Regions from separate parts of the Cetobacterium sp. NK01 genome, predicted to be linked through region 1. Evidence: riboswitches for the same ligand, from Rfam matches in the RefSeq annotation. Region 1 holds a riboswitch; each other region holds the start of a gene.
What was found. A riboswitch is a leader RNA that binds a small molecule or an ion and turns the genes downstream of it on or off. The one in region 1 is predicted to bind cyclic di-GMP.
Positions count from the first base shown of each region.

Region 2: another riboswitch for cyclic di-GMP. It lies ahead of NON08_RS07050 (hypothetical protein); the one in region 1 lies ahead of NON08_RS09430 (hypothetical protein).
Region 3: another riboswitch for cyclic di-GMP. It lies ahead of NON08_RS06690 (MarR family transcriptional regulator); the one in region 1 lies ahead of NON08_RS09430 (hypothetical protein).

Region 1 covers NZ_JANIBO010000002.1:43,103-53,850, reverse strand. The annotation lists gene NON08_RS09460 (hypothetical protein) at 1-1,790, shown strand, start outside; gene NON08_RS09455 (hypothetical protein) at 1,806-2,357, shown strand; gene NON08_RS09450 (hypothetical protein) at 2,360-2,806, shown strand; gene NON08_RS09445 (hypothetical protein) at 2,796-5,933, shown strand; gene NON08_RS09440 (EAL domain-containing protein) at 5,960-6,667, shown strand; gene NON08_RS09435 (hypothetical protein) at 6,686-7,117, shown strand; cyclic di-GMP riboswitch class I at 7,196-7,271, shown strand; gene NON08_RS09430 (hypothetical protein) at 7,340-7,660, shown strand; gene NON08_RS09425 (transporter substrate-binding domain-containing protein) at 7,708-8,451, opposite strand; gene NON08_RS09420 (MetQ/NlpA family ABC transporter substrate-binding protein) at 8,470-9,240, opposite strand; gene NON08_RS09415 (iron-containing alcohol dehydrogenase family protein) at 9,623-10,666, shown strand; gene NON08_RS09410 (aminotransferase class I/II-fold pyridoxal phosphate-dependent enzyme) at 10,680-10,748, shown strand, end outside.
Region 2 covers NZ_JANIBO010000001.1:1,442,721-1,453,468, forward strand. The annotation lists gene NON08_RS07030 (glycosyltransferase family 9 protein) at 1-335, shown strand, start outside; gene NON08_RS07035 (YebC/PmpR family DNA-binding transcriptional regulator) at 386-1,132, shown strand; gene NON08_RS07040 (DUF4402 domain-containing protein) at 1,166-1,621, opposite strand; gene NON08_RS07045 (DUF4402 domain-containing protein) at 1,670-2,098, opposite strand; gene NON08_RS07050 (hypothetical protein) at 2,143-2,580, opposite strand; cyclic di-GMP riboswitch class I at 2,662-2,737, opposite strand; gene recG (ATP-dependent DNA helicase RecG) at 2,907-4,967, shown strand; gene NON08_RS07060 (proline--tRNA ligase) at 5,022-6,731, shown strand; gene NON08_RS07065 (sigma-70 family RNA polymerase sigma factor) at 6,766-7,356, opposite strand; gene NON08_RS07070 (hypothetical protein) at 7,617-7,979, shown strand; gene NON08_RS07075 (family 1 encapsulin nanocompartment shell protein) at 7,992-8,777, shown strand; gene NON08_RS07080 (porin family protein) at 8,832-9,545, opposite strand; gene NON08_RS07085 (RluA family pseudouridine synthase) at 9,735-10,685, shown strand; gene NON08_RS07090 (ribonuclease HII) at 10,734-10,748, shown strand, end outside.
Region 3 covers NZ_JANIBO010000001.1:1,359,082-1,369,829, forward strand. The annotation lists gene NON08_RS06650 (YjjG family noncanonical pyrimidine nucleotidase) at 1-289, shown strand, start outside; gene NON08_RS06655 (DUF2250 domain-containing protein) at 305-838, shown strand; gene NON08_RS06660 (DedA family protein) at 854-1,456, shown strand; gene NON08_RS06665 (MipA/OmpV family protein) at 1,489-2,235, opposite strand; gene NON08_RS06670 (PTS sugar transporter subunit IIC) at 2,370-3,386, opposite strand; gene NON08_RS06675 (hypothetical protein) at 3,774-5,168, opposite strand; gene NON08_RS06680 (hypothetical protein) at 5,257-6,651, opposite strand; gene NON08_RS06685 (cold-shock protein) at 6,869-7,069, shown strand; cyclic di-GMP riboswitch class I at 7,204-7,279, shown strand; gene NON08_RS06690 (MarR family transcriptional regulator) at 7,393-7,683, shown strand; gene NON08_RS06695 (hypothetical protein) at 7,713-9,095, opposite strand; gene NON08_RS06700 (hypothetical protein) at 9,173-10,576, opposite strand; gene NON08_RS06705 (helix-turn-helix domain-containing protein) at 10,714-10,748, opposite strand, start outside.

The DNA of each region.
Region 1 (10,748 bases):
CTTACCTTTACTACCCTGAAATTTATAAAAATCACTCACTTGAATTTGGAAGTTATGGAGCAGTGGAACGTGAACTAGGCCTTAGTTTAAAAAAAGAAAAGGGATATTTCTACGTGGGAAAAGATATTGTCATTAGAGAGAATGTTCCTATTGGTAGTAGAGTTGAACTGCTGTATCTTGGATTTCCCATTGCAGTTCAATATGCTGAAAATGGTATTGTAGAGTTTCAAAACTCAGAAATAAAAAATGATAGAGAATATACTTTAAGAGTACATGAACCAAATGGAAAAATATATACAATAGATATCAATACTGCTGTTGATTTTAGACAGCAAAATAGAGGAGAGATTGAGTATGATTTCAAAATAAGAGAGGATCATAACTCTAAAAAATATGCTAGCGAAGGAAATATATACTATGGTCTTACAGAAAATCTAACTTTAGGAACTGGATATATAAGAAGTATTGATACTTCTAATGATAGAACTCAATATATAGATCTTTTTAATGCTGAAGCTGTTTACTCTAACTATGTTTTTAGAATGCCATATACTTTAGTTTTAGGAGGAGAAAGAGGAAAAGAAAAAAGAACTAAGGAATACTTAGAAGCTCAAATACAAATATATGATTTTAAAGTAAGAACAGAACATCAAAACTTTGGTTTATACTATGATCTTGAAACAGCAAGATCATACACAATAGAATATAACCCTGGAAATGGTTACTCTATAGATACAAATTACTATATAAATGATTACTATAATGACAAAACTGAAAGAAACTATGATGTTGGTGTTTCAGTTTATAAAAATTTAATGAGAGATCTTCTTGTTACTGGGGAATATAGTACTGGAAATAACAATGGAGATGAGTATTCTATCAATCTTTATTACACAGGATTACACTACGTTAATACTAGACTAAACAACAGGTGGAGCGAGAATGGAAAAGATTTTGAAAGTGTCTTAACACTTATGAATAAAAATCTTTGGGACACCTTAGATTTTTCTATAGAGTTCAGTTATTCAAATAGAGATGAATCAAGATTTACTTTTAGATTTGATTTAAACTATGACAACTGGTTAAGTGCAGGAATGTTTGCTGGAAAAAACGGTGCACAAAACTACAAACTTGGAGTTGATAAAGTTGTTGATTTGAAAAATGTAACTAGAAATATTGAAAGTATGAATTCAAGTAGAGTTAAAGTTATAGCTTTTGTAGATGAAAATAGTAACAACATATATGATTCTGGAGAAAAATTAGTTGATAATGTAGAGATTAAAATTGGCTCTCAAAAAGAGGTAACAGCTGAAAATGGCCAAGCCTATTTCTTTGGAGTTCCAAATGGAATTCTATATGATTTAAATCCTAAAATTAGAAAACCTTCATACTCTTTAGGAAACAATAAAATTGCAGTTCGTGGAACAAATACAGGAACTATCGAAGCATTTATTCCACTAAAAGCTATGATGACTCTATCAGGATCATTTATAGTTGATAAAAAATTAAATTTAAGTGAAAAAGACATAACAGATATTTATGATAACACACTTATAAAAATAAAAGATAAAGAGGGAAAAGTTTTAGAAAATACCATTCCTGATGAAAATGGAATTTTTTATGTAAGTGGATTATTTACTGAAAGCTACAGTATTGAAGTAGATTATCTTGGAGAAGAATTAAATATACCGCCTTTAGTAGAAAAAATAGATTTAAAATATACAGAAGAAAAAGGAAACGAAATTGTTTTAGAGTTTACTGAAAAGGGAATAGTACTTTTAAAAAATTAAGATAGGGGTAATATTATGAAGGTTTTATTAATACTTTTTTATATGTTAACGCAACTAATAGTTTTTTCATCAGAGGGAATAATGACGCTCCCTTCTGATGAAACAATGGGAACTCCAGTTGCTAATCCAAGTATAGCCACACCTATGATTCCACTGATTCCTGCTTCTCCAGTAGAAAAAGTTGATGAAAATGAAGATGTTTGGATTTTAGAAAAAATCTCTACAGTTATGATGGAAAGTAAAGTTAAAGTCATAGTACCTTTAGAGATCATATCAGATATTGAAATAAAGGCTATGATTATTGATGATCAAAAACTTGATATTCCATTTGAAATCGAGATGAATAAAGAACCTGAAAAAAAAGATCACTACATGCTTAAATATTCTCAAAAAGAGTTAGATTTAGATAATGATGGCAATATCGATACTAAAATATACTCGCCTAAATATATTAATAAAAAAATTGTTGATGACAACGTATTAAGTATTGATGGTTCAAATATTACAAAAGAGGGATTACATAAAAAAAGAGTTTATATAACTGTGGAAGTTAAGGATGGGAAATAAATATGAAAAAATTAATTTTAATTGTGCTTCTATTTAGTATTCAAGTTTTAACCTTTAGTGAAATAAAAGTTAAAATAGCTGAGCCTATGAGATTTAAAAGTATTAATACTACACATTTAGAAAAAGGGAAAGTTTTAGGAAAAGGGATTATAGAAGTTTTTACAGATAATAAAAAAGAGGATTTTGGGAAAAAAATAATGTTTGAATTTCCAGAATATAACCTTATGACCAATCGTAGAAAATGGTTAAAAGTGGAAAAGCTAGGAATGGAATCATCTAAAAAAGAGATAATCATAGCTAAAGAGAGAGAGCAATTCGCTTTTTACGCTGTCTTAGATCGTAAAGATATTAATAAAGGTGAAGTTATTGATATTGAAGGTGAGTATGTTGGGTATATTCCTATTATTGTCTCTCAATACAAGAAAAGGGGAAATCTAAATGATAAATAGAGTTTTAATTAATTTAGTTCTTTTCATCTGTATTTTTTTTACTAGTTTTTCGAAAAATGAAGTTACAACACTAGAGGCTCTTCCTAAAAGAGAAAAAGCTAATTTAGATATTGAAGTTCTAAAAATAAAAACAGAGAAAATAACTGGGGTAATATATGAGGGTGAGAAGAAAATAATCTTTGATTTTAAAGATTTAAAAAAAGCAGCAGAAAAAATGAAACTTATAATAGATAGTACTAGTTATGATATTTTTATTTTAGAAAATTTAGACAATACTGCAACTTATATGAAGAAAAATATTGAAAAAACAAAATTAAAAAATATAAGCTATAACCTAGTAGAAAAAGACAGAGAAAAAATTTTGGAAGTATCCTATGATTTAAAACCTGAAACACTTTATTTAGGAATATTTAATAATAAAACAAGAGCAGTTGAAAAAATTTATAAAGCTGAATTCAAAAAACCTCAAGTTCATAGCATCGGTTCATTAAAGGATTTTTCATATGACCTTATTAATTATAAGGATATAATAATTGATCCTAACCATTTAGGAGATTATATATCAGAGCCTATAACTATAAAATTTAAACAAATTGCCAATAAAGAGTCTGAGTTATTTCCAGTTATCACTTTGGGGGAAGATGATATTTGGGAAAAAGAAAAACATCCTGGAAATCAACCTGTTCAGAATTCTCAAAAAGTTATAGCAATATCATTTAATTCATCATCTATTCAAGGAAAAATGATACCACAATTAAGATATAAAAGCTCAAGCCCTTCAACAAATATGGGAGTAAGCAAAAAAATCTATTATCACAATATTGAAGAAAATCTTTTAGATAAAATAGCTATAGGTGCTTATGAAACACATGAAAATGAATTCATAGAGGTGGAATTAAACTTTAAAATAGATGCTTCAACTATTGAACAGATGAAAAGTTATGCAAGCCAAATTCCAGCAGGAGAAAACGAATTAATAAAAATACCTTATAAACCTCTTGATACTGATGAGCAAATAACTTTAGCCGTAGGAAGTTCAAAGGGAGATGGATATTATGATATTCCCACTGAAAATATAGATGATGAAACAATTAATCTCACATACCCTAAAGTTTACATTGGCAAAATAAAAGATAAATACGAAGATTATTTTAGTTATAATGTTAATGCTTTAAAAGATCATATAATAGATGAAAAAGAAATAGAAAATTTTTCTAAAAATTTTTATATTGCATCTTTAGGCAGAGTTTCTGTTAACCGTCTCTTTGGAAATCACGGAATAGATTTAACTCCTACAATTGGTTTAGGTAACGAAGAGCATTGGAGGTATGAAGGATTTATAAATAAAGATAAAAATACCACAATAAATGCTAACTTTAATGAAATCCAAAATATTTTTATAAATATTGGTACAAATAAATCTATTTATCCATATTTAACAGAAATAAATAAAAAAGGCTTTTTATTTAGGAAAAGCCTAGGGAATGAAAACCAAATTGATAATGATAAAAGATCTGTTACTTTGGCAACATATGAAAAAAAATCAGCTGAAGCTAGTATTACCGCTGAAATAAAAATTGCTATTCCTAGTAACTTTTTAAAATCAATACGAGATTATGCTTACACAAAAAACGAAGATATTGTAGAAATCCCATATGGGGATAGTTATAAAATCTCTTTAATTCCAAGTTCAGCAAATAACGGCAACACGCATATTTATATTCCTAATAGGAATTTAGGAAAAATTCGAGAGATACTGTATCCAAAAATTAAATTTAAGAAAAAAACTGGAAATAGTAATACTACAGGCAATTTTACCTCTGACCACAAGCTTAACAATTTAGAGATTGGAGAAAAAGATTTAATAGAAACAAGTGACTTAGATAGAGAAGCTGGATTTGTTCATTTCCAGCAAGTAAAGATGTCACCAAATGATATACAAATTCCCATGATTGCTCTAGGTGAAAAAGATTATGCTCCAAAAGGCTATTTATTTGCAGGGAATTCCACTTTAATTAACAGAGATACTTATGTTGCTAACTACAATGATACTCTTAAAACTTATCCATATTTTAAAAATTCAACAGGTGGATTGTTAGAGGGAACATCTTCTATTCAAGGGGGAATCCAAAAAAGTAATGATAATTCTAATTTAGGTATTTGGGTTTATTCCAATAGTGGTAGAGAGGAAGTCAGTGGAAACTTATCTATAAAAATTAAAAATGAGGACAAAAAAGATTTTTTAACGTATATTAGGGGGATAAACTCTGAAAGAGTTCAACTTAACACTAATGAAAAAATAGCATTTGTTCAAGGAGAATGGTCTGATAATAATTACAAATTTCTAAAGGATTCTCCAATTGTTAAGGTCTCTTATCCAACTCTAACAGTAGTTAAAGATATTGTAAAAAACAATAATATTGTGATAGACTTTAAAAATAGTTATAACAAAGGTGAAAAAGTTGATTTTGATTTTGCTGGAAACACTACTAATACTAGTGTAGAAGTTAATTTAAACTCTGGACAATTTATTAATGGTCTAGAATTAAATGATGGAAAATTAGAGATATTTTATGAGAGTAGTAAACTGATCTCTATGGATATGAATCCTTTAGGTGATACTACAGGAAGTATTCAAAACTCTAAACTAGATATTGATTTTATCTATAAAAATAATGGACTAGTCTCTCTTTCTCTTATAAAATGGGTTGGAAGTTCTCATATACTTAAAATTATACACACAGAAAAATCTGGATTAACAAGACGAGAGTACACTGTAAACTTAAAAACTCCTGGTTCAAATTTTGAATTAATATCAGCAGAAGATTTAGATTTTGGAACTGTTTTAAAAGGTGATAATTCAAAAACTGCAACTTCTAAAATAACTATAAAAAATTTATCTGGAAATACATTAAAATTAGAACTAGCAAAACCACAAGTGGATTTAAAAAATGGTAATTCTATAATCAAAGCTGGAAATTTCTCTATAAGCGATGAAATAATAGAGAATAGTGGTGAAAACAGCTATTTTATCTTAGAGGGACAACTTATCGAAACTCAAAATAGCATTTTAGAGGGTGAACATAAAGAACAAATTCATTTAAATGTTTATTTAAATAGTTATTAAAAAATATATTAAAATTGGGGGATTTTATGAATAAACAATTGGAGAATCTTCTAAAATTTAACTTAGAAGATATTTTAAAAGTTGCTTTTCAACCAATCTATTCTTTAGAGGGAGAGGTTAAAAGTTTTGAAGTATTATCAAGATTTTATAATAAGGAAAATGATCTTATTTCAACAATTAAAGTTATAAATTTTTTGGAAAAATTAGACATTATACATCAATTAGATTTTCTAATCTTAAAAAAAATAGAAAAATATTTAAAAAAAGGTAAAAAAATTGCAATCAATATATCACCTTTAACTATATTGATGGATGAGTTTATAGAAAAAATAAACTTATTAAAATGTGATTTATCCAATTTAGAGATTGAATTGACAGAACGAGGGAATCTAGATTATGAAAAACTTATCATCAGAGTAAATCAACTACATAAATTAGGAATAAAAGTTGCAATAGATGATTTCCCTATAGAGAATTCTAGCTTAGAAACTCTTTTAAAAACTAAAATTAATAAGGTTAAAATAGATCGAAGTTTATTAAACAATATCGATTGTCCTTTAGGAAAAGAAACTTATAGAGGAATTGTAGCTCTCTTAAAAACCATGAAACATGAAATAACAACTGAAGGAATTGAAACAAAGGAGCAATTTGATTTTATTAAGGAGATTGGAGTAGACTTTATTCAAGGATATTATATTGGGGAACCTATTTTAGAAAATGAGTTGCTTTTTTAATAAAACAACAAAAGGAGAGTGTTTTATATAAAACTTTTATTAATTTATCTATTTTTTTCTACGATTTTGTTATCAACTGACTTTAATTTATCTATAAACCCTACGAAAATAGAGCTAAATTTAACTCATAACTCTGTTACAAATATTCACTTAATGAATAATGGTAATAAGACCGTTAAACTCCTTCCATATTTTGAAACTCCTATAGAATTTCAAAATAATAGTTTAGAATTAATGCTTGAATGTTTTCCAAAGTTTATAATGTTAAAACCACAAGAGGAAAAAATAATAAAACTAGTGTTTAAAAATAAGGGAAATATATTAAAAAAAAATGAAAGCTATAAAAGTTATATAATTTTTAAAGAACTTCCCAATGACTCTAAATCTATTTTAAACAAAGATATTATTATATTTAACGAAATTGGAATAGGTATAACTGGTCAAAACTAAATTAAGTAATAATTCCCTTACTATTGACAAATAAAAGGTCAATATAGTAAAATTTTATTGTAGATTAATTTGTAAAAATTAAAATAAAGGCAAAACATAGGAAACTGTGTGACGCAAAGCTATAGGGCCTTTAAAATGGTAGCCAGTTGCAGTATAAAGAAGTATAACTACTTTATTTTAATTTATTATTAATTTTATTAATAAATTTTAAGGGGGATTAAAATGAAGAGTTTGTGTTTCTTTATCTTTTTTATACTAAATTTTATTTTGACTTTTAGTTCAAAAGATATGAATGTTGATATCTATACAAAATTAAATTTAATAACTCCTACAAAAATAGCTATAAAAAAAATAGCTAACACTAATGAACTTAGCTTTAAGTTAGAAAATTCTAAAGAGGAAGCAGTTAGAGTTTATATTAAAGAACTTCACAATGATAATATCAATTTATATAATAAAAAAGATATAGATGGAAAATTAGCTTTAAGTTCAATAGAAAATAATTTCAAAGGAAAAGTTACTGTAAGAGTAATGTACAACTAATAATATAGAAAAAAATCCATTCGTTATTGAATGGATTTTTTTCTTTTTTATTTTACCTTATATTTTTCTTTCAACTTTTCAATAGTACCATCATTTACTAATTGTATTAGTACTTCATTTATTTTTTCATATTCTTTCTCATTTTTACTCAATGCAATAGCTTTAGGTTCTCCCTCTAAAATTCCCACTAATATCAAATCAGGATTATTTTTCACATATTCATCTGCTACGCTTTCATCTAAAACAATTCCATCAATTTGATTATTTTTTAAAGCTAGTAAAGCCGATGTATTATTTTGAAAAGGCACAACTGTGGATCCATGAATTTTTTTTGCTGTATTCTCCTTTGTTGTTCCTAACTCTGCTCCATATTTTTTATTTTCTAAATCGTCCATACCTTTTATAGGATTCTTTTTGTTTGTTATAAAAGCTACCTTTGAAGTTAAATAAGGCGATGTAAACTGAACCATTTTAGCTCTCTCTGGAGTGATACTCATACCAGCTATAACTACATCTATTTTTCCTGTTTGAAGAGCTGATATTAATCCTCCAAACTCCATATTTACCCATTTATATTTATATCCAAGCTTTTGAAATATCGCTTCTATTATGTCTGGATCTAATCCTACTATTTTTCCATTTTCTAAGTATTCAAAAGGTGGATATTCTGCATTAGTTCCTATTACAAAAACTTTTTCATTTACCTCTTTGTTATTTTGTTCTTTTTTACCGCAACTAAAAACAATTAATACTATTAACCCTATAAAAATTCCTTTTAACATTTTTTTCATAAAGACCTCCAAAATAGTTTAGAATAGAGGAATAATTCCTCCTTTATACTTCTCTAATATAAAATTCCTAACTTTGTCACTCCTTAGAACTTTCATTAAAGTTGCAATCTCTTTACTATTTTCGTCTCCTTTTCTCACAGATACAACATTTCCATAGGCACTTTCTTTTCCCTCAACAATCAAAGAATCTTCTTGAGGAGATAAGCCTGCATCTAAAGCGTAATTGCAATTTATAACTGCTAAGTCTACGTCATCTAAAGCTCTTGGTAGTTGTGCAGCTTGAAGAGAAACAACCTTTAGTTTTTTAGGATTTTCAACTATATCAAACTCTGTGGCCATAAGATCCTTTGGATTAGATAGTTTTATAACTCCATTATTGTGAAGTAAGATTAGAGCTCTTCCAGCATTTGTTGGATCATTTGGGATAGCTATTTTATCACCCACTTTTAACTCCTCTAAACTTTTATATTTTTTAGAATATCCTCCTAATGGTGGAACGTATATATCTTCTAAAGGAACTAAATCTAAATTTTTCTCTTTCATAAAATTAGCTAAATATGGTTTATGTTGAAAAAAATTCGCATCTAAAGATCCATCTGCCAAAGCTAAATTTGGCATTATATAATCTGTAAATTCAACAATTTCTATATTCAACCCCTCTTTTGCTAACTCCTCTTTTATTTCACTTAAAATTTCTCCAGCAGGTATTGGAGTCGCTCCAATTTTAAACACATCTTTTCCAAAAGCCAAATTTGAAACAATTGTTAATAGCAATAATGTTCTTTTCATAAAATACCCCCAGCTATAAATGTTTTAAAAATGATAATAATTTTTCACAAATTTGTCAATCTTTTTTTATTTTATTTTTTTTGAAAAAATTTTTTCAAAAAAATGTTTACAACGATCTTTTTTTATGTTATATTGATGCAAATAAAAAAAATTTGGAGGTTATTTAAAATGTCTTTAAGAAAAGTTAGGGCTATGTTTTGGTTTATGTATTATTTTAAAACTAAGGTTTGTATCTAGAAATATAGATATAAGCCTGTTTGCATTAAAAAAATATAGGCTTATATCCCAACTAACTTTATTAAAGAATCTCTTATTTAAAGCTTTTGGGAAACCAAAAGCTTTTTTATTTTATCTAAATCTATTTTAACTGGGAGGAATTTTTATGGAAAAATCTATTTTAACAGAAGTTTATATGGACAACAACATTTGGGGCACTTTAAATAAAGAGATTGAAAAATATAATAAAATCTTAGTTATTCATGGAGAGAAATCTCTTTTATCAATAAAAACTGAATTTTTTAAAATTTTAGAGCATAAAAATTTCCACTTAGTTCACTATGGTAATGAATGTTGTCATAATATTATTAACTCAACTTTAGATAATTTAAAAAATAATACCTATGATCTAATACTTGGTATTGGAGGTGGAAAATCCATAGATGCTTCAAAAGTTATGATGGATAAATTAAATATCCCACTTTTTACAATTCCAACTATTGCTTCTACTTGTGCTGCTGTTTCTTATATCTCAGTAATGTATGAGGAAAATCATGTGTTTCAAGAGTTATACTTTTTAAAAAGACCTCCTCATAAAACATTTATAGATTTAAACACGCTAATTTTAGCTCCTAAAAAATATTTATGGGCTGGAATTGGAGATACATTGGCTAAATATTACGAAATGAATCTTAAAGCTCGTGGAAAAAGATTAAACTTTAATACTACTATGGGAGAAAAACTGAGTCATCTTTGTAAAGAAAGTATGTTAAATTACGGAGACCTTGCTTTGACAACACCTATAGTCGATGACAATTTCAAAGAGGTTGTTGGAGTAATTCTTGTTACAACAGGTATTGTTTCAAATCTTATTGATTTTAAATACAATGGAGCTCTTGCCCATGCTATTTTTGATGCTTTAACAAAAATTAAACGTGTTGAAGAGGAACATCTACACGGGGAAGTTGTAGCTTTTGGGATCTTAGTTCAATTAAGGCTCGAAAATAATTCCGAGGAGCTTAATAAACTTTTAAAATTCTATGAAAAAATCAATCTTCCAACTAGTCTTAAAGAGATTGTAATTAAAGATGAATATCTAGAAAAAAAAGATGAGATTATTGATAAAATTTTAAACTCTGTTGCAGGAAGTGAAATGCCACTTAATTTTACTAAAGAAAAATTTACAACTATTTTAGAAGGAGATTTATAGGGAGGGAAGTAAAATGAACGGATCAAAATTTTTAGCTAAGAGATTTCAAAATAAAGAGGAAACAACTTTTAAGTCAATTGAT
Region 2 (10,748 bases), on a different contig from region 1:
TAATTTCGGATATAAACACAAAGAGTATCAGAGAACTAGGATCTCTTCTTTCAAATTGTGATATTTTTGTGGGGAATGAAGGTGGACCAAGACATTTGGCTCAAGCCATAGATATACCAAGTTTTGCTATATTTAGTCCAGGATCTAGTAAAAGAGATTGGTTATCTAGAGATAATAAAAGACATGAAGGAATAGAACCAAAAGAGATTTTATCAGACGAGACATATGAAAATTTATCATATGAAGAAAAATATAGATTGATAACTCCTGATATAATTTTAGATAAAGTAAAGGAAAAAATGTTGTTAGTGCCCAAATATATTGAAAAAAAATAGGGCTTATGATAAAATTTAAAGAGATATTTAAAAAATAAGGAGGAGTTTTTGTGGCAGGACATAGTAAATGGTCTAATATAAAGCATAGAAAAGGTGCTCAAGACGCTAAAAGAGGAAAACTATTCACAAAATTAGGAAAAGAGTTAACGATAGCAGCTAAGGAAGCTGGAGGAGATCCTAACTTTAATCCTAGATTAAGACTTGCAATAGATAAAGCAAAAGCTGCTAATATGCCAAAAGATAACCTGGAGAGAGCTATCAAAAAAGGTACTGGAGAACTTGATGGTGTGGATTACATGGAGATTAGATATGAAGGGTATGGTCCAGAGGGAACAGCTTTCATAGTTGAAGTTGTAACTGATAATAAAAATAGATCAGCTTCAGAAGTAAGAACTGCATTTTCTAGAAGAAATGGAAACTTAGGTACAGATGGTGCTGTATCATGGATGTTCCAAAGAAAAGGAGAAATTATTGTTGCATCTGAAGGCGTAGACGCAGATGAGCTAATGATGGCTGCTTTAGAAGCTGGTGCGGAAGACGTTAAAGAAGAAGATGGAGAATTTACTGTTTTAACAGATTCAGCAGAGTGTAATACAGTTGCAGAAGAATTGAAAAAAGCTGGGTACAATGTAACTGAAGCTGAAGTTGCAATGATTCCTGATAATAAAGTTCAAATTACTGATTTAGATACAGCTAAAAAAGTAATGGCATTATATGAAGCGTTAGATGATTTAGATGATGTTAATGATGTTTATTCAAACTTTGATATATCAGATGAATTATTAGAGCAATTATAAAAAGAAAAAGATAGGTCCTGTTTTAAACAGGACCTATTTAAATCTTACTTTCATAGTTAAAGTTCCGGAATAATCACCAACAAGTGCATTAGGAGGGACTATAAGTTCAGTGTCAAAAGAATATCTATATTCTCCTTTTTCATTTAATTTTGTATCATTTCCATCATTTTTTTCATTTTTTAATTGAACACTTAAAGTTTGAGAATTATTTTCTTTATGAATAAGGGGAATAGAATTTTTTTGAGCGTTTATATTTTTTTCATTAAGAGTTATATCAACATCTTGTTTTGGTTCTCCATAGATTGTAAAAATATGTCTTGTAGTTGAATGGGTAGAACCCTGAATTATTTTTCCATAGTTTATATCACCATTGTGAATAACTCGTAAAGGTTTTATAACAGTTGCCTTTATATCCATATTTTTTTCTGAAGTATTAGAAGAAAATATACTGGTAAAAGTTAATAAAAATAAAGTTAAAATTAATGCCATAAATAACCCCCTATATGAAAACAACTGGGATTTCCCAGTTGTTTATTATTATTGATATTGAACTCTAGCTACTAAAGTTCCAGTATATGTTCCAACATGTTGATCTTTAGGAACATTTAAAAATCCTTGAACAGAAACATTAGCATTTCCATCTTTATCTAATGATTTAGGAAGCTGAGTTTTTATTCCAACAGCTAGAGACGTTTTAGCTTTTTGATTAGATAATAAAACTGAATTATCAATTGTAACAATTATTGGCTGTCCTTTTTCACCAGTTATAGTATATCCAGAATCAGCAGTAGCTGTAGTTCCTTGAATTATATTTCCAAAATCCATATCACCAGTTTTAGCTATAGTTAAAGGTTTTATTACCGTCGCTGTTATATTCATAGTAGCAGATTTTTCTTCATTTCCATGTGGAGCTGCAAAAGTTGTCATAGCCATAGTTAAAGATAAAAGTGTTAATAGTTTTTTCATAGATTTAATTTTCTCCTGTAGTTTATATTTTAGATATTTGTTTATTATTGGTATTGAACTCTAGCTATAATTTGTCCTTTGTAAGTTCCTGGAGCAGTTTCTGTACTAGGAGTGATACTACCATAGATATTTAAAGGGAGTTCACCATCTGTTCCTAGAGCATATCCAGTTAAAGGCATAGGCATATTTAATTCTATTGGTAGAGTTGATCTAGAGACTACATTAAATAAATTTTCAGGAAATGTAGTAGTAACAGTTATCTTTTGACCAGGTTCTCCATTTATTAAATACTTTCCTGTAGCAGTAACTTTATTTCCTTGAATAACAGTTCCGAAGTTCATATGATCTACAACTTCAACAGTAAGAGGTCTAATAACAGTAGCAGTAATATTCATAGTAGCAGATTTTTCTTCATTTCCATGTGGAGCTGCAAAAGTTGTCATAGCCATAGTTAAAGATAAAAGTGTTAATAATTTTTTCATAATTTTATTCCCTCCCATAATTTCATAAAATTTTCAAAATAAAAAAGCCAGTTGCATTTATACTCTGGATAACCAAAGTGTAATAGCAACTGGCTGTCATTTTAAAGACCCTATAGTTTTGCGTCATAGAGTTTCCTCTACTTTGCCTATTAATTTTATACAATAATAATATATTAAAAGATGAAAAATGTCAAACAAAAATTACAAAAAAAGAGAAGATATTTTTTTCACAACTCCTTATTTTATGGGTGTTTATTACAAAAATATAAAACATATTATAAAGTGTACAAAAGGATATACAAGTATGTTATAATTAAAAAAAGGTGGTGATTGAGATATATAAAAATATTTATAAGGAGATAGAGCTCTTTAACTTAAAAGGAGTTTCTACTGCAACTTATTCTAAACTAAAAAAATTAAATATAGAAACCCTTTATGAACTGATATATTATTTTCCAAGAGCTTATGATGATAGAACAAATTTGAAGAAAATAGGTGAATTAAGAGGAGATGAATATGTTGTTTTAAAAGGAAATATAATGAATATCTCTGCTCCTCCTACAAGAACAGGAATGAAAATGATAAAAGCCACAATAAATGATGGAACGGGAGTTCTTGAAGTGATTTGGTTTCAAAGACCGTATTTAAGAAATAGTTTAAAAATGGGTGAAGAATATATATTTATAGGAAATGTGAAAAGAGGATACACTTTTCAAATGACAAATCCAGAGTTTAAGCTTTATAAAGGGCAAGAAAATAAAGGAGAGATATTACCAATATATAGCTCTATAAAAGAGTTGAATCAAAATAATATAAGAAAGATATTAAAAGAAGCTTTAAAAGATTACTTGAATTTATTTGAAGAAAATATTCCAAGTGAAATCATAGAAAAATATAGATTGATGGATAGAAAAAAAGCTTTGAAAGAGATTCATTATCCAACTAATCCAAGAAATTTAGAAGAGGCAAAAAGACGTTTTGCAATAGAGGAATTACTTATTTTAGAAATGGGAATACTTCAGAAAAGATTTGAAGTAGATATGAATAATAAGAATATATATAATATAGAAGGAAAAAAAACTTTAGTCACAAAATTTTTAAAAGATCTACCTTTTTCTTTGACAACAGCTCAAAAGAGAGTTATAACAGAAGTGTATAAAGGAATAAATGCTGGTAAAATTATAAATTATCTAATTCAAGGAGATGTTGGGAGTGGGAAAACAATAGTTGCAGTTCTGCTGCTACTATATATGGTGGAAAATGGTTACCAAGGAGTTCTAATGGCTCCTACAGAGATTTTAGCAACTCAACATTATCTGTCAATTTATGAAACTTTAGAATGTTTAGGTATAAAAGTTGAACTTTTAACTGGAAGTGTAAAAGGGAAAAGAAAAAGCGAAATTCTAGAGAGAATAAGAACAGGGGAGACTAATATTGTAGTAGGTACTCATGCTATAATAGAGGAAAGTGTAGAGTTCTTTAAACTAGGGTTAATAGTTATAGATGAACAGCATAGATTTGGTGTTTTACAAAGAAAAAGATTAAGAGATAAAGGGGTTTTAGCTAATTTAATAGTTATGAGTGCTACCCCAATTCCTAGATCTTTAGCACTTAGTATCTATGGAGATTTAGATGTGGCAGTTATAGATGAACTGCCTCCAGGAAGGAAGCCTATTAAAACTAAATGGATAAGTGAGAAAGAAAATGAAGAAAAGATGTTTAGTTTCATAGATAAAAAATTAAAAGAGGGAAGGCAAGCTTATTTTGTAGCATCTTTGATAGATGAAAGTGATAAACTTTCAGCTAAATCAACAGAAGAGCTTTATCAAGAGGTATTAAAGAATCTTCCAGGATATAGAGTTGGTATTTTGCATGGAAGAATGAAAAATAGAGAAAAGGATGAAATTATGCATCTTTTTAAAAATCATAAGTTAGATATTTTGGTTTCAACGTTAGTAATTGAAGTAGGGGTGAATGTTCCTAACTCAAGTATAATGGTCATAACAAATTCTGAACGTTTTGGATTAGCTACTTTACATCAGCTTAGAGGAAGAGTTGGAAGAGGGCAACATCAATCGTATTGTTTTCTATTATCTTCTACAGAAAATGATAACTCAGCTGCAAGACTTAAAGTTTTAGAAAGTACAGAAGATGGATTTAAAATTGCAGAAGAGGATTTGAGACTTAGAAAAGCAGGAGAAATGTTTGGTGTAAAACAAAGTGGTCTAAGTGATCTTAAGTTTATAGATATTGTCCATGATATAAAAACAATAAAGTTAGTAAAAGATATATGTATGGATTATTTAAAAGATAATGAAGGAAAAATTAAAAGTGAAATTTTAAAATGGGATATAGAGGAAAAGTTTAACAAAAGTTTGACCTCGTAAAAGATGTTATGATAGAATATGAGGTAAAATTAATTAAAAAAAGTGGAGGATAAGATGAGATTAAGTAAATACTATGTAAAAACTCTTAAGGAAACTCCTAAAGAGGCAGAAGTAATAAGTCATAAACTATTACTGAGATCTGGAATGATCAAAAGATTAGCAAGTGGAGTTTATACATACCTTCCTTTAGGTTTAAAAGCTTTAAAGAAAGTTGAAAATATTGTAAGAGAAGAGATGGATAGAGCTGGAGCTCAAGAAATATTTATGCCAGTATTACAACCAGCAGAGCTTTGGAAAGAAAGTGGAAGATGGGATGTAATGGGTGCTGAAATGATGAGAATTCAAGATAGACACTCTAGAGAGTTTGCATTAGGACCAACACACGAAGAGGTAATAACGGATATTATTAGAAATGATATATCATCTTATAAATCTTTACCATTAAATTTATATCAAATTCAAACTAAATTTAGAGATGAGAGAAGACCTAGATTCGGACTTATGAGAGGAAGAGAGTTTATGATGAAGGATGCATACTCATTCCATGCAAATAAAGAATCTTTAGATGAAGAATTTGAAAATATGAAGGCTGCTTATACAAGAGTATTTGAAAGATGCGGACTTAAATTTAGAGCAGTTGAAGCAGATTCAGGAGCAATTGGTGGAAGTGGATCACAAGAGTTCCATGTACTAGCAGATTCAGGAGAGGACGAAATCATTTACTGTACATCATGCGACTATGCAGCAAACGTTGAAACAGCAACAAGTACAATAGTTGAGTTACCAAAAACAGAGGCATTAGAGATTAAATTAGTAGATACGCCAAATGTATCAAAAATTGTTGATGTTGTGGAATACTTAAATGTACCTGTAGAGCAAACTGTAAAAGCTATGATGTATAAAGATGTTGTAACAGATGATGTTTATATGGTTCTTATAAGAGGGGATTTTGAAGTTAATGAAGTTAAATTAAAAAATATAATTGACACAATAGATGTTGTATTATTGACTGATTCAGAAATTGAGGATTTAGGATTAGTAAAAGGATTTATAGGACCAGTTGGTGCTGATCTAACAAAAATAAAAGTTATAGCAGATAAGAGTATTGTAGGAATATCTAACCACACAGCAGGTGGAAATAAATTAGATACACATTATATTAATGTTAATTATGGAAAAGATTATGAAGCTGAAGTAATTGCAGATGTAAGAACAGTAGTAGTTGGGGAAAAGTGTCCAAAATGTGGTGGAGAACTTGCAAGTGCAAGAGGAATCGAAAGTGGACATATATTTAAATTAGGTGATAAGTACTCAAAAGCATTAAATGCAACTTTCTTAGATGAAAATGGTAAGAGTCAAGTTATGGAAATGGGATGTTACGGTATAGGAGTTTCTAGAACTATGGCGTCAGCAATTGAGCAAAATAATGATGAAAATGGAATTATTTGGCCGTCAGCAATTGCACCTTTTGTAGTTGAAGTAATACCGGCAAATATGAAATCAGAAGAGCAAGTGACTTTAGCAGAAGAGATCTATAAGAATTTCCAAGAGGCTAACATTGATGTTGCATTAGATGACAGAGATGAAAGAATAGGATTCAAATTTAAAGATGGAGATTTAATAGGATATCCATTTAAAATTGTAGCTGGAAAGAAGGCCGCAGAAGGTATTGTTGAATTAAAAATTAGAAGAACAAATGAAACAGTAGAAGTTAATAAAGATGAAGTTGTTTCAAAAGTAAAAGAATTGATGAAACAATATTAATAAAAATAAGGAGAGGTATTACCTCTCCTTATTTTTATTTAGAGTAAGAACCTAAATAAATTAGGATTTTTTTCTTAATTCTTTGAATAGTATTGTCTATTTTTTTTGGAGGTTCATTTAAAAAATCAGCAATCTCAACATAAGTATACTCTTTACATAAGTATGCAAAAACTTTTTTTTCTAAACTACTTAAATTTTTCTCTAGAAAATCACCTAATAAGTTAACTAACTCTTTTCCTAAGAAAATATCTTCAGGAGAATAAAAACCTAAAGAAGGTCTTCTATAATGGATGGTTTCTTCATGATTTGAATAGCCTTCTCCTTGCATAGCTAAATTTAAGTTTTTGTATTTATCAGAGTTATGATTTTTAACAGCTGTAATCATCTGTCTTCTGATACAAAGATTAGCAAAAGTGCTAAAACATGCGTTTCGTGTTTCGTCATAAGATTTTATAGCCTTGATAAGTCCTATAAATCCCTCTTGCATCAAATCGTCACTATCTCCACCTTTTAGAAAGAATGAACGATTATTTTTATAGATTGCACCTTGATATTCTTTGATGATTTTTTCAATTGATTCTTCGTCTCCGTTTTGTGCTAAAATTATATCTTCTTTTTCAATCATAGTTATGTCCCCCGACCTTTCTAAAAATTAAATAAAAAAAATAAAAAAGCTAAACTTTTAAAAGAACCTTGTTTTTTTAAAACAAAAAACAATACTATAATATTATGATATCAGAAAAAAATGCAGTTATCTATATTTCAATTTTTCCAAAATATAGTTCCTATTTGAATTATAAATTTAAAAATAAAATTTAAAGAAGGAAAAGCTCAAAAAAAATGTAGTAAACATTAGGAGTATTTTTATCAAGTGGAGGTGTTTTTATGTTAAATGGAATAAGCAAAAAAGCTACAGATTTAGATTATGCGATTCAGAGCTTGAAAGAGGAGTTACAAGCTGTAGATGACTATAATCAAAGAGCTGAAATGGCAGTGGACCCCGAGTTAAAAGAAGTTATGATTCATAATAGAAATGAAGAGATGGAACATGCAGTTATGATTGTAGAATGGTTAAGAAGAAATCAATTTGAATTTGGAAAAGAGATGGAAGATTACATATTTAGACAGGGTAAAATTGTAGGTATAGAAGCTCAATTAATGGGACGAAATGGAGCAGAAGAAATGCCTCAAACTAACAAACAAGGAAATAATGTAAAATCATTAAATATAGGTTCATTAAAGGGATAAGGAGGAAATAATATGGATTTTTTAAAAAAAGAGTTAGCACCAATAAGTGAGCATGTGTGGAAAGAAATTGAAGATAGAGCTAGAGAGGTTTTAACAACTCAATTATCAGCAAGAAGATTTGTTAGAGTAACTGGACCTATAGGAAAAGAAAAAGGTGGAGTTAACACGGGAAGATTAGCAATTCATAAAAAAGATGATCTAAGCTACGGAGTATATCAAACACAACCTTTTGTAGAAAATAGAATAACTTTTAAGTTAAGTAGATGGGAACTTGATAACTATGAAAGAGGAGCAAGAGATATAGATTATACTAGTTTAGATGAAGCTTTAAAAAAAGCAGCGAAATTTGAAGAGGAAGCAATTTATTTTGGATTGGATGAAGCTTGTATTCTTGGTCTTTTTAAAGATGATAAACAAACAATTGATTTTGGAAAAACAGAGCCAGAAACAATAAAGAACTTAATGTATGGAGTTTCGAAGCTTAGAAATACAGGATTTAGTAAAGGTCCATATGCGTTAGTTGTTGGACTTGAAAAATTTATATATTTAAATATGGTTAATTTAAATGACTCTTTAGCGAAAAGATTAGAAAAGATTTTAGGGATGCCAATAATAGTTTCAAATAATATAACTGGAGCTTTATTAGTGCCATATGATAATGAAAATATAGAACTTATTTTAGGAGAGGACTTTTCTTTAGGATATCAAGGGCATACAAATGAAGAGGTAGAATTATTTGTTACAGAAACATTTACATTTAGAGTATTAGATGATACAAGAGTTGTAACTTATAAATAAATTAAAAAGGAGATAACTAAACAGTTATCTCCTTTTCTATATTTAAAATGCTTTCTACCAGATATTAAATCTGTAACCAACTGAAAGAGTAACTCTCTCGTAGTCGTTATCAAATTTATCGCTACCATTATTTCCGTCAACTTTAGTTTTAGCATAGTTAGCACCATATAAAACATCTACGTTAAAGTCTTCGTATTGAACTCCAACACCAGCTGCCCAATATAATCCATCGTCAACTTTAGTTCCCCAGTCTCTATCAGGAGTATTTACACTCTTTGAGTCAAAGTTAAATGAGTAACCAACATTAGCTTTGATATATGGAGTAGCAGCCCAATCCCAGTAATTGATATCATATCTACCAGTTACATATAAAGGAACTGAAGAGAATTCTCCTCCAGAAACACCATTAGAAGATTTTCTCTTCATGTGATGTTGATAAGCAACTCCAAGACCTAGATCGAAATAGTCCCAAGACTTGTAAGCTTCAATAGCTAATTCTCCACCAAAGTCTTTAGTTTTTTTAGAAAGATCAGTATCATAAGCTTCATGTCTGTTAAAGTTTCCATATTCACTCCAGAAATCCCATCCAGCTCTTAAGTTAATGAATCCCCAAGGGTTTTCAACAACTGGAGCTACAACTACCTCCTCGATTACAACTGGCTCAGCTACAACCTCTTTAGAACTTGTAACAGGAGCAGCAACCTCTTTCGCTTGTGCTACAGCAGCAAAAGCAAATAAAGAACATGCTAAAAGTGTTAATTTTTTCATAAAAATAACCTCCTCGTCTTAATTAATCTCCTTAAATTAAAAATGGAATTAATATTTCTTCACCATTCTGTAACATATATACTCAAAAAATTTCAATTTCTTTTTTTTTTGAGTAATAATTTTGTAATAGAAAATAACTTATGATATAATTTTATCTAGAAAGTATAGAGTTAAATTAGGATGTGACGTATGGAGAAATATAAAGAAATTATAGAGATAATTGTAAAAGATGAGGACAAAGGAAAGCGATTGGACAGCTTTTTAAGTGAAAATTTTGAAGATGCAACAAGAAGCTATATTCAAAAACTAATAGATAATGAAAATGTAGTTATAGATAATAAATCTAAAACAAAAAGTGGAAATAAATTAAAAGGAAAAGAGAAAATAATTGTAAAAATTCCAGAGGATGAACTTTTAGAAGTTTTACCAGAAAATTTACCGATAGAAATTGTATATGAAGATAAAGATTTAGTAATTATAAATAAAGATGCTGGAGTAATAGTTCACCCAGCTCAAGGTTATTATACAGGAACTCTTGTAAATGCAGTACTTTATCATATAAAAGATTTATCTACAATAAATGGTGTAATAAGACCGGGGATTGTTCATAGACTAGATAAAGATACTAGTGGATTGATTGTAATTGCTAAAAATGATATAGCACATGTAAAACTAACAGACATGTTTAAAGAAAAAACTATTGAAAAAAGATATGTTTGCATATGTAAGGGGAATTTTAAAAGTTCAAGTGGAAGAATAGAAACTTTAATAGGGAGAGATCCAAAAGATAGAAAAAAAATGGCTGTTGTTGATGATAATGGAAAGATAGCCATAACAAATTATGAAGTGGTAGATAGTGTGCCTGGATTTTCGTTAGTTGATGTGGGTATAGAAACAGGAAGAACTCATCAGATAAGAGTACATATGAAAAGTTTAAATCACCCTATTTTAGGAGATTCTGTATATGGTAATACTTCAGAAGTTGCTAAGCGACAGATGCTTCATTCTTATTACTTAAAATTTAACCATCCAATAACAAATAAAGAATTAGTAATTTTAGGTCAATTAAAAGAGGATTTTAAAATAATTGCTAAAAAATTAAAGCTGGATTTAAATAAGATTTATAGACTATATAAATAAAGGAAAACTAAAAAAAAATAGGTAGAAATTATGAATAGTGGAGATAAAATGAAAATAAAAAAT
Region 3 (10,748 bases), on a different contig from region 1:
AATAAAAAACTCAATAATTTCAAAGTATTTTAATGATATTATAGTATCTGAAGAGGTTGGAGTTTCAAAACCAAATCCTGATATTTTTAAAATAACTTTAGAAAAGAATAAAATAAAAGATTCGGATAATATACTTATGATTGGAGATAGTTTAACTTCAGATATAAAAGGTGGAATAAATTTTGGAATTGATACCTGTTTATATAATCCAAAAAGGATTCAAATAACTGAAGAGATAAAGCCTACATATGAAATCTCAACTTTAAAAGAGCTTTTAAATCTATTGTAAAAATTAGGAGTAAATATGAGTTATTTAGAGAAAAAAATAATAGTAGCAATAGATACAATTGGTCCTACATTTGTGTCTAAGTTAGCAAATAGAATATTGGAAAATCAAAATGAGGTTAGAGAGTGTGTAAGAAAACTAATTAAAGAAAAGGTTTTAGAAAGAGTAGAAAATATAATGGTCGAGTATAAAACAAAAGAGGATAACATAGTTGTAAAGCATAGAAATCATACGTATTATAAGCTCACTAAATTGGGAGAGAAGATAGCTAAAGAGATAGAGGAAATAGAGGGGCTTGAAATAAGAGAGGCTTTTAAAACATATAATAAGGCTCTCCAGAACAAACTTGATAACTCTAAGGAGGAATCTCCAAAAAGATGTTATTGTGTAATAGATCTGCCATATTCTCAAGAGATAAATGTAAAATCAATTTTAGGTGATACTTTTGAACTTCTTCAAAAAGAATATGGACATACAATAACTTTAAGAGGAGAGATAACAGAACAAGAGAAGGAGAAAATATCAGATTTACCAAATATTGTTATTATTTAAGTAAAAGGAGAATTTGTGGAAGAGATAATAAAACAAGCAAGTGAATTTTTTATGAGTTTAGGATATTTCGGTATATTTATAATGATGTTTTTAGAATCATCTTTTATACCATTTCCATCTGAAGTTGCGTTATTACCAGCTGGATATTTAATAGGAACAAAAGAGATGAGCTTCTTACCAGTACTTTTTGCAGGAACACTTGGAAGTGTTGCAGGGGCTTGTTTGAACTATTTTTTAGGAAGAACTTTGGGAAGAAATCTTTTGTTGAAATATGGAAAATATTTTTTCCTAGATGAAGACAGATTATTACAAATGGAGGACCTTTTTAATAGAAGAGGGGAACTAATAGTATTTTTAGGTAGATTTATTCCTGTTGTAAGACAATATATATCTTTTCCCCCTGGAATTTTAGAAATGAATATTTTTAAATTTAGTATTTTTACAGGTTTAGGAGCTGGGATATATGTAGCTTTTATGGTTAATGTAGGAACTGTATATAAAGATTATGAAAAATTAATAAACACTTATATTTTAAAATATAGATATTTAGTGATATTATTAGCTTTATTTTATGTAGCGTATAAAATCTTAAAAATGAGAAAAAATAAAAAAGACTAACAAAAAGTTAGTCTTTTTTATAAGTATTTCTATTAGAAGAAATACTTAGCTCCAATACTTGCAATGAATAAAGGATCTTCATTAACTATAGGAGAGTCTGTGATTTCACTAGAGAATTTTTCTACTCCTAAGATTCCAATAAGTGAGAATTTCTCATTGTATTTGTATTCAGCACTTAAGTTAGCTCCAATAGATGCAGCTGCGTCAGCTTTATACTCTCTAGTTAGATTGTCTCTATTTGATCTATTAACTTCGCTTGATGTAACTCCAAAGTAGTAATCAGTATAGTCTCCAGAGAATCCTTTAACGTAGATTCCAGGAACTAAAGTGAACTTGTCATTAATGTTGTATGGTCTAAATGCACTGATTTTAGCTTCAGAACCGTGCTCACCAAATTGTACAGAAGCTCCTGTTCTAATACCAGCTATACCAGTATTTAAGTCAGCTCTTAATCCAACCATAGCTTGGAAATCTCTATCATCAATATTAGTATAACCGTGTCCCATATCTTTAGCTTTAATAGGGAAACCAGCCATTGGATCAAGGAAAACAGATAGTGATAAATCCTCTCCTTTAAAGAAGAAATATCCAGGTGTAATTCCTTTAACATAGAAGTTTCCATAGTTAATATCTAAAAGTGGTACAGGATAAGCTTTATCTTCTGCTCCTTTATAAATACTGTTAGAAACCCCAACTCCAACTCCAACTCCATATTTATTTTCTGCTAAAGCTAAAGTAGATAAAGACATGGCTAAAATACCAAAAATAATTTTTTTCATAAGTGCTCCTCCAAATAATAAATTTATAACGGAACAATTATATCATAGAATACTCAGTTTTAAAACCAAGGCCAATATTGAAATCTATTGCTAAAAGCAGTGTATTTTTTTTCCAAATGTAAGAAATCTCATCGTTAGATACTTATCTTATAATCTTCCTCTTTTATTAGAACTAATTTATTTATAAAAATAAAATTGCAAATATAACCAAAAAAGATTGGAAGGACTATAAATAAAACAAAAACAATAATAATATTTTTTAAATCCCAAGACATATGATTAAGAGCATTTATAGGACCAATTAATCCACTTATTCCAAATCCAGCACTAAAAGCAGTTCCTTTTATATTGAAAAAAGCTCCTAAGACACCTAAGATAAAGGCATTGGTAATAATAGGAATTATGATTAAAGGATTTTTTACGAAATTTGCCATTTGAATTTTAGCAGAACCCAAAACAGGAACTAAAGTAATACCAATGGGATTAACTTTAAATCCAGCAAGAGCAAGTCCAAAGGCAGCGGCACAAACTCCTAAATTAGCTGCTCCAGCAGCAATACCGCTAAGGTTAACAGCAAGAGCTATACCAACAGTAGAAAAAGGAGATATAATTAAAATAGAGAAAATGATAGCTATTATTCCTCCAGTTAAAAGCGGTTGCATTTTAACAATCTCTTCAATAGCCATTCCTATTCCACCGTTAATTTTACTGATAAGCGGAAGAAGAGTTAGACCAATCCATCCAACAGCAATAGAAATAATAATAGGAAGAGCTACCATACTTAAACTTTTAACTTTTTGTCTGAAAAAGTAGATAGCTAAAGAAGCAATAAAAGCTGTAACACCAGCATTTACAACATCCCCAGTTCCTGTTAGAACAATACTACCATTTGTAAAGGATACAACTCCTGATCCAATAAAAGTAGCAACTGAAACACAAATACTTTCTAGAGGAGTAAAACTAAGTTGATATGAAACACCAGTTCCAATTGCAAATGGAAGCAAACTTGTTGAAATTTTAGTTAAATTTAATAGATTCATTAAATTTAAACTTTTAGCAATTTCTCCAAGAATTGCAGAAGGGATTAAAGTTGCAACAATACCTAAACTCATACCATTTAATATTTTAAACATTAGTTCTTTTGTTTTCATTTCTTCACCGTCCTATATTATTAATTATATTTAAAACAATTCAGTTTTGTCATATTTATCAATAGACTTAATTTTGATAAAATAAAAAAGCTTTTGGTTTCCCAAAAGCTTTATACTGAAAGTGTCTTTAATAAAGTTGGGATATAAGCCTATATTTTTTTAATACAAATAGGCTCATATCTATAGTGCTAGATATAAACCTTAGTTTTAAAATAATATGTAAACCAAAATATAGCTCTAAAATTTCTTAAAGACATCTTATTAACCTCCGAATTTTTTTATTTGCATAAATATAACATAAAAAAATATTGTTGTAAACATATTTTTGAAAAAATATTTTCAAAAATAAAAAAAGGTGACTATTATATAACAGTCACCATGAGATTATTATAGTTGACAAAACTTGTTAAGACCTATATTAAAGGCTTTTTCTTCTAAAATCCCCTGGACTTTAGAATTACAATAAAAATCTATAACAAAAACATTAGAATTAACTTTTTCATCACTGATAATTAAATCGTAATTGCTACAGTTTGTAAGAAGATTTTTTTTATGAAAAAAAGAAGCTTCTAAATCAAAATTTATATTAGGAATAAGTTTATTTAAACTTTTTTTAAATAAGCTGTAATGGTTAGCATTGACCTCATTAAATAAAAATAAAACATTTTTAATATTGCTAAAATTTTCCTCTATTAGAGCTCTTTTTAAAGCAAAAACGACTGAAAATTTATCCCCTAAAAAGAAATCATAAGAGTATTTTTGTAAAACTAGATTTAATTTATCTAAAAGAATTTTTTCTCCTTCATCAAAATATGTATTCTTAAAATCTATTATTTTATTTTCAAACTTAAAAAAACCAAGATAGATATTGTGGAATAACATTTTTTCTAAATCTTTATTTAGATTAGAAATTTTAAACTCATCTTTTAAAACTTCTAAAATGTCTAGAGCTTTTTGTTTATTGTCACAATCAATATAATAATAATTTAGAATTATTGCTGTAAGGAAAAAAGTAAGATTTTCTTTATATTTTGGACTAAAGTCTTTACCATATTTATTGACTAAAAGCTTTATATTTTTAAACTCTTTAGTTTGTTCATAATCTTCATTTCTATAAAGAGACTCTTCAAAAAGTTCTGAACAAATTTCTAATGAATATAAAAATGCAAAAAGAAAATAGTTTATAGACACATCTGAAAACTTAAGTATAGGATAAATTTGAGATAATCTAGTCTTAGTGTCGAAGCTTTTAACGTCCTCTAAAAGAGATCTTAATGGAGGAACAAGAATATCCTCTTCAATGAAAAGTTTCATGACTTTTCTATGAAAAATTTTCTTATCAGCAAAACTCAATTCAGTTATGAGAAGTCCTTTACCATGAAGGTATTCATATCTAGTACCATTTTTTAAAAATTCATCTTTAACGCTTTGAAAACATCTAAGAATAGTACTTCTAGATAGATCTAAAATTTCTTTTTCTTTTTCTAAATTTAAAAAACCGTGAGCAATAAATTTAATATAGAGATAGTCTATTCGCTCCTCTGCAGTTAAGACATTAAAATTATTAAATAATGTTCTCCACTGATCTTTTGTGAGAATTAAATAAAAAATATCCTCTTTTTTTTCAATTTTCGGTAAATCAATAGACTCTAAAAAATCATTAATTTGCGAAATTGTTTTTAAAATGGCATTTTTTTCAACGTTTAAATACAGGTGCATATCTTCTACAGACATTTCAGTTTGTGATAAAATCTTTAAAATATTAGCAGCTGTTGTATTCATTGAACCACCTCCTACATGAAATAGTGTATCATATCTTTAATAAGAATAAAACTTAAAAAAGAACACCTGAAAAAGTGTTCTTTTATGTTTAATTATTGTTTAATTTTTTTAAACCACTTGTTAAAGCGTGATTTTCTAAAATATCATGAACATTAATAGTACTATAATATTCAACAACTTCTACATTAGAGACAATGTTACTGTCACTAATAATGATATCATAGTTTTCATGATTTTGGATAATATTTTTTTTATGAAAAAAAGTAGCTTCAACATCAAAGTTGATATTAGGAAGAAATACTCTAAGAGATTTTTTAAAAATAATCTGATCAGTAGCAGCAACTTCGTTAAAAAGAAGTAACACATTTTTTATATTAGAAAAGTTTTCATCTATAATAATTCTTCTAATAGCATAAACAATCATAAACTTATCAACTAAATACAAATCATAATTAAAATCTTTTAAAATAGATTCAAAATTATTTAAAATAAATTTGTGTGGCTTATTAAACGATACATTAATAATTTTTATAATTTTATTATTATATTTAAAAAATGAAAGATATAACTTATTAAAAAGCATTTTTTCAAGCTCTTTATTTTTTATATCTATTTTAAATTTCAATTTAATAGATTCAATGAGATTAAAACAAATACTTTTTATACTATTTTCTAAAATTCCCTTTTCCAAATAAAGATTCGTTAAAAAATGAGAAAGTTGATTTTTAAACTCTTCATTAAACTCTGGACCAAAAGTATCTATATTTTCTCTAATCTCTTTAAACTTATCTAAAGTTAAATTTGATTTATCAATAAAATTAAATCCTCCAAAAATATTTATACAAATTTCTAAAGAGCATATAAAAGAGAGTAAAAAATAGTTAATAGAAATATTAGAGTTTTTAAGTATAGGATAAAGTTGAGAAAGTCGTTCTTTTGTATCAAATGGTTTAATTGTATTTAAAAGATTTTTTCTTGCAGGAACAAGAATATCCTCCTCAATAAAAAGTTTCATAAGCTTTTTATAAAAATTTTGTTTATCTTTAAGTGAGAGTTCTTTTAAAACAAGGCCTTTTCCATGGTTATATTCATAGGTACTTCCATTCTTTGAAAATTCATCTTTAACATTTTGAAAGGATCTTAAAATAGTGCTTCTTGAAATATCTAAAATCTCTTTTTCTCTTTCTAAATTTAAAAACCCAGTGGAAATAAATTTAATAAAAAGATAATCAATTTTTTCATCAAAAGTTAAAATTGTAAAATTTTCAAAAACTATCTCTAGTTCTTTAGGTGTTAGTTTTAAAAAATAAATGTCATGAAATTTTGAAATAATAGGAAGTTCAATTGATTCTAAAAACTCATTAAGTTGTGTAATTGTTTTGATAATTGAGCTTCGCTCAACGTTAAAATACAGTTGCATATCATCAATAGACATCTCATTTTGAGATAAAACTTTTAGAACATTAGCAGCTGTTGTATTCATTAATACCACCCCCCGACTATAATAGTTTATCATAGATAGAGCAAGATTAGAATAGTAACACTATAAAAATGACTAAAGATCCAATATATCACTTTTGCTTCTCTAAAAAGAAAAATTGAAATATTTAATTTATAGATTATATATGATACTATAAATGCATATAAGAGATTAATTAAATCTCTATAAAGCTTTTATAAATGCGGAGGGGAACAGAATTATGACAAAAGGAACAGTAAAATGGTTTAACAAAGAGAAAGGATTTGGATTTGTAACTTGTGAAGAGGGAAAAGATTACTTTGTACACTTTTCAGGAATCATTGGTGATGGATTCAGATTTTTAGAAGAGGGACAAAACGTATCTTTCAAAATTGAAAGTGGAGATAAAGGACCTTTAGCAAAAGAGGTTCAAGCTAACTAGCACCTAATCCTAATAATAAAATATAAAAAAGGATGGATTTATTCCATCTTTTTTATTTATTATTGTTTTTAAGTTATATTCTAATTAAAAAAAGTATTGCAGAAAAAGATGTAAGTAGATATAATATAAAAAATAAAAATATACGGCAAACTATGAGAAATCATAGGACGCAAAGCTATAGGGCCTTTAAAATGGTAGCCAGTTGCACTTATTCTTTAATCAAGGGGTAAGTGTTTTTTTTTTGAAAAAATATTTTAAAGAAGGAAATAAAAAATATCTATAATATAAATAGATATAGATTAAATAATTAGGGGTGTTGTATTATGCATAAAACAGAGATAAAAAAGGAGTTAAATAAATATCATATTAATTCCACGCATGAAAAGATATTGAGAAGAATAAATGAAAACCCAGGGATAACATTATGCGAATTGACAAAGGGGATAGAACTATCAAAGGGTTCAGTATCAATTTGTATAAAAAAATTAGAAGAGAAAAATTTAATTCAAAAATATGGAACATTTGATGATAAAAGAGTTTTTAGACTTCATCCAACAAAAATGGGAAAAGATCTATGTAGTAGAATAAAATTAATGCAAATATTAAAAATATAACCTCTATAATTTTTATAGAGGTTACATTTTTATATGGGTAAAGAATATTGTTTTATAAAAGGGTAACGATTTATAACTTTTAGTTTTTCAAAAGTTATAACTGATAGATTTTCATCATTTGATATATAAGAATCTAATTCAGACTCCATTATAAATTTAGATATTCGAATGTTTTCTTTTATAAAGAAAGTATTTTGAATAATAGGATGTAAAAACTTAGGAATTTCTTTAAAAACAACAATAGTATCAGTAAGTTCTGAAATATTACTTTTATTTAAATTCCAAAGATAAAGAAAAATAATATTAGATAGTTGAATATTAAAATATATTTTTTTTAATTCTAAAAAAAGAGCAGCACATTCAAATTTAATTTTATTATCTAAAGATAGATTTAAAAATGAAAGATCAAACATACCTAAGAAAGAACTTTCTTTACTTGCTGTATTAACTCTATTTAAAAATTTTTCAAAAAAATTATCTTCAGATACACTGAAAGAGACATTTTTTAAAAAAAGTTCTTTTAATTTCAGGTTTTCTTTTTTTAGTGAAACACCATCTTTTTTTAATGTTCCATTGCAAAATTGTAAAGTTAAAGTAAAAATTCTTATATATTTAATTGGAAAATCTCCTAATAGTGAATTTTTGAAAAATTTGTATGCCCTTTCCATAGTTTTCATTGGAAAAACATCAAGAAAATATTTTTTAAACTCTTCAAAAGAAAGAGTTTTAATTTTATTTAAAGAGTTTTCATAACCATAAACTATATATAAGCTTTTAATTAATTTTTTATTGTTTATAAATATATCAAAATCAAATGTATAAGTAAAATAATCAATCTCATTATTTAATTTTATATAGATATTTTGTTGAAAAAATTCAGAATAATCTTGAGACATTATAAATGGAAGTTCATCAACTTCAATTAAAAATTTAAAAAGATACGATAAAGAACAAATTTTTTGGTCATCACAATCACCTAAAATACTAATTCCTTTACTAGGAATACTAGATATTTCCAAGTTATAAATTTTCAATTTTTTTTTAATACTTATTAAATCATCATTTAAAGTTCTTCTTGAAACATTGAAGATAATAGATAGAGTATTAAGGTTTAAATCATAATCTCTTAACAGTTTTAAAATAATATAAAAAATCCGATCATCTTTGCTAAAAATTTGATGTTTTTTTAAAGTTTTAAAAATAGTTTTATTATTATTAATCTCATTAATTATACTAGCTAATGAGTTGTTAGAATTTTTATTATCAATATAGTGATAAATTTGTTTTATATATAAAATTACATTTTGTTTATTCATTTTTAAGAATTTTGCAATGAACTCTATATTTTTTTCTGGAAGAAAATTTAATAATCGATATATTCTAATATGAGTAGTTGTAATATTTATTTTCATTTTAAATCCCTTTCAAAATAATATCAATCTAGTATATCATTTATATCAAAAAAATAAAACAAAAACAAAAAAATATTTTATTTATTAGAACATAGTTTTTTTAAAGTATTTTCTAAAATATGACTATTAATAGCAGATAAAATCTGGATAGGATTAAAGCTATTTACAATTAAAGTATTTATATTTAAACTAGGTTCATCACTTAAAATTAGGTCATATTTATTTTTATAATTTTCAGGATTTAATTTATAAAAAAAAGTGGACTCAATATCAAAATTAAATTTTTTACTATAATCAGCTAGATTATCTTTAAGGTATCTATCATCTGAAATAACGACTTCGTTAAATAATAAAAGAATATTTTTTAGAGAACTTTTATGATGTTCAACAATTATTTTAGTTAAAATTTGAATAATAGATATCTTGTCACAAAAGAATAACTTTATATTATTATAATCTAAAATATCATCAAAAATATTTAAAAGAAGTTTTTCATTGTCGTTTATTATAATGTTTCGAACTTTAAAAATATAGTTATCATGTTTAAAAAGTGAAAAGCATAATTTTTTTAATAAAACTTTTTCTAAAACAGGATCTAAATTATGTAAGTCTAGTTTATCTTTTAAGTTATTAATAACTGTTAAAGCTTTTTTTAATATATTTGGTTCAAAGTTAATATCATTATTTATTAAAGAGACTACAAAGAAAAAAACCTGATTTTGATAGTTAGAGTTATAATCTTTTAAAGTAGTTTTTATAACTTTTTCTAATTTAATATACTTATTATAATCATAATCTTTTTTAAAGTTAAATCCTCCAAAAACGTCTATAGATATATAAAGAGAACATAAAAAAGATATGATAAAGTGCGTAGTAGGAATATCTAAAGTTTTAAATATTGTATAGAGTTTATTGAGTAAAGACTTTATATTGTAATCCTTAATTAAATCAGTTATGAAAATAGAATGATTTAAAGAAAAGTCACATTTTACAAAAAATTTAACTAATTTTTTTGAAAAAATAGCTTTGTCCATTTCAGATAAAAAAGCTAGTCTTAGTCCTCTTCCTACACTATATTCATATTGTGATCCATTATTTTCTAATGTCCTTTTTACTTCATTAAAATATCTTATTATTGAACTTCTAGATAGATCTAATCGTTCTTTTTCAGCTTCTAAATTAATAAATTTATTATGTATGAATTTTATGTATAAGTAGTCTACGATCTCATCACTGGTGATGAAATCATTTCGCTTGAAAAGAGTTTCCCATTGAAACTTTGAAAGTTTAAGAGAATAATTGGTATTATTAAGTTCTATTAAAGGAAGTTTTTCATCCTTTAAAAAAGAGTTAATAGAATTGATATTTTTGTAAATAGATTTTTTTTCTAAGTTTAAATATAAAGAAAATTCATCTAAAGAAAACTCTCCTTGTGAAAGAAGTGTTAATATATTTATATTTGTTGTATTAATTTGAATCACCCCATTATAGGTTATATCATACAAGAAAAATAAAGAAAATATGAAAAATTTTATATTTAACCTAAAAATACATATAAAAATCTTCTATAAATAAAAAAGATAGTTATAAGATTAATAACTATCTTTTATATAATTTTTTAAAATGATGGTGGATTAGAAACCCACAGTATTT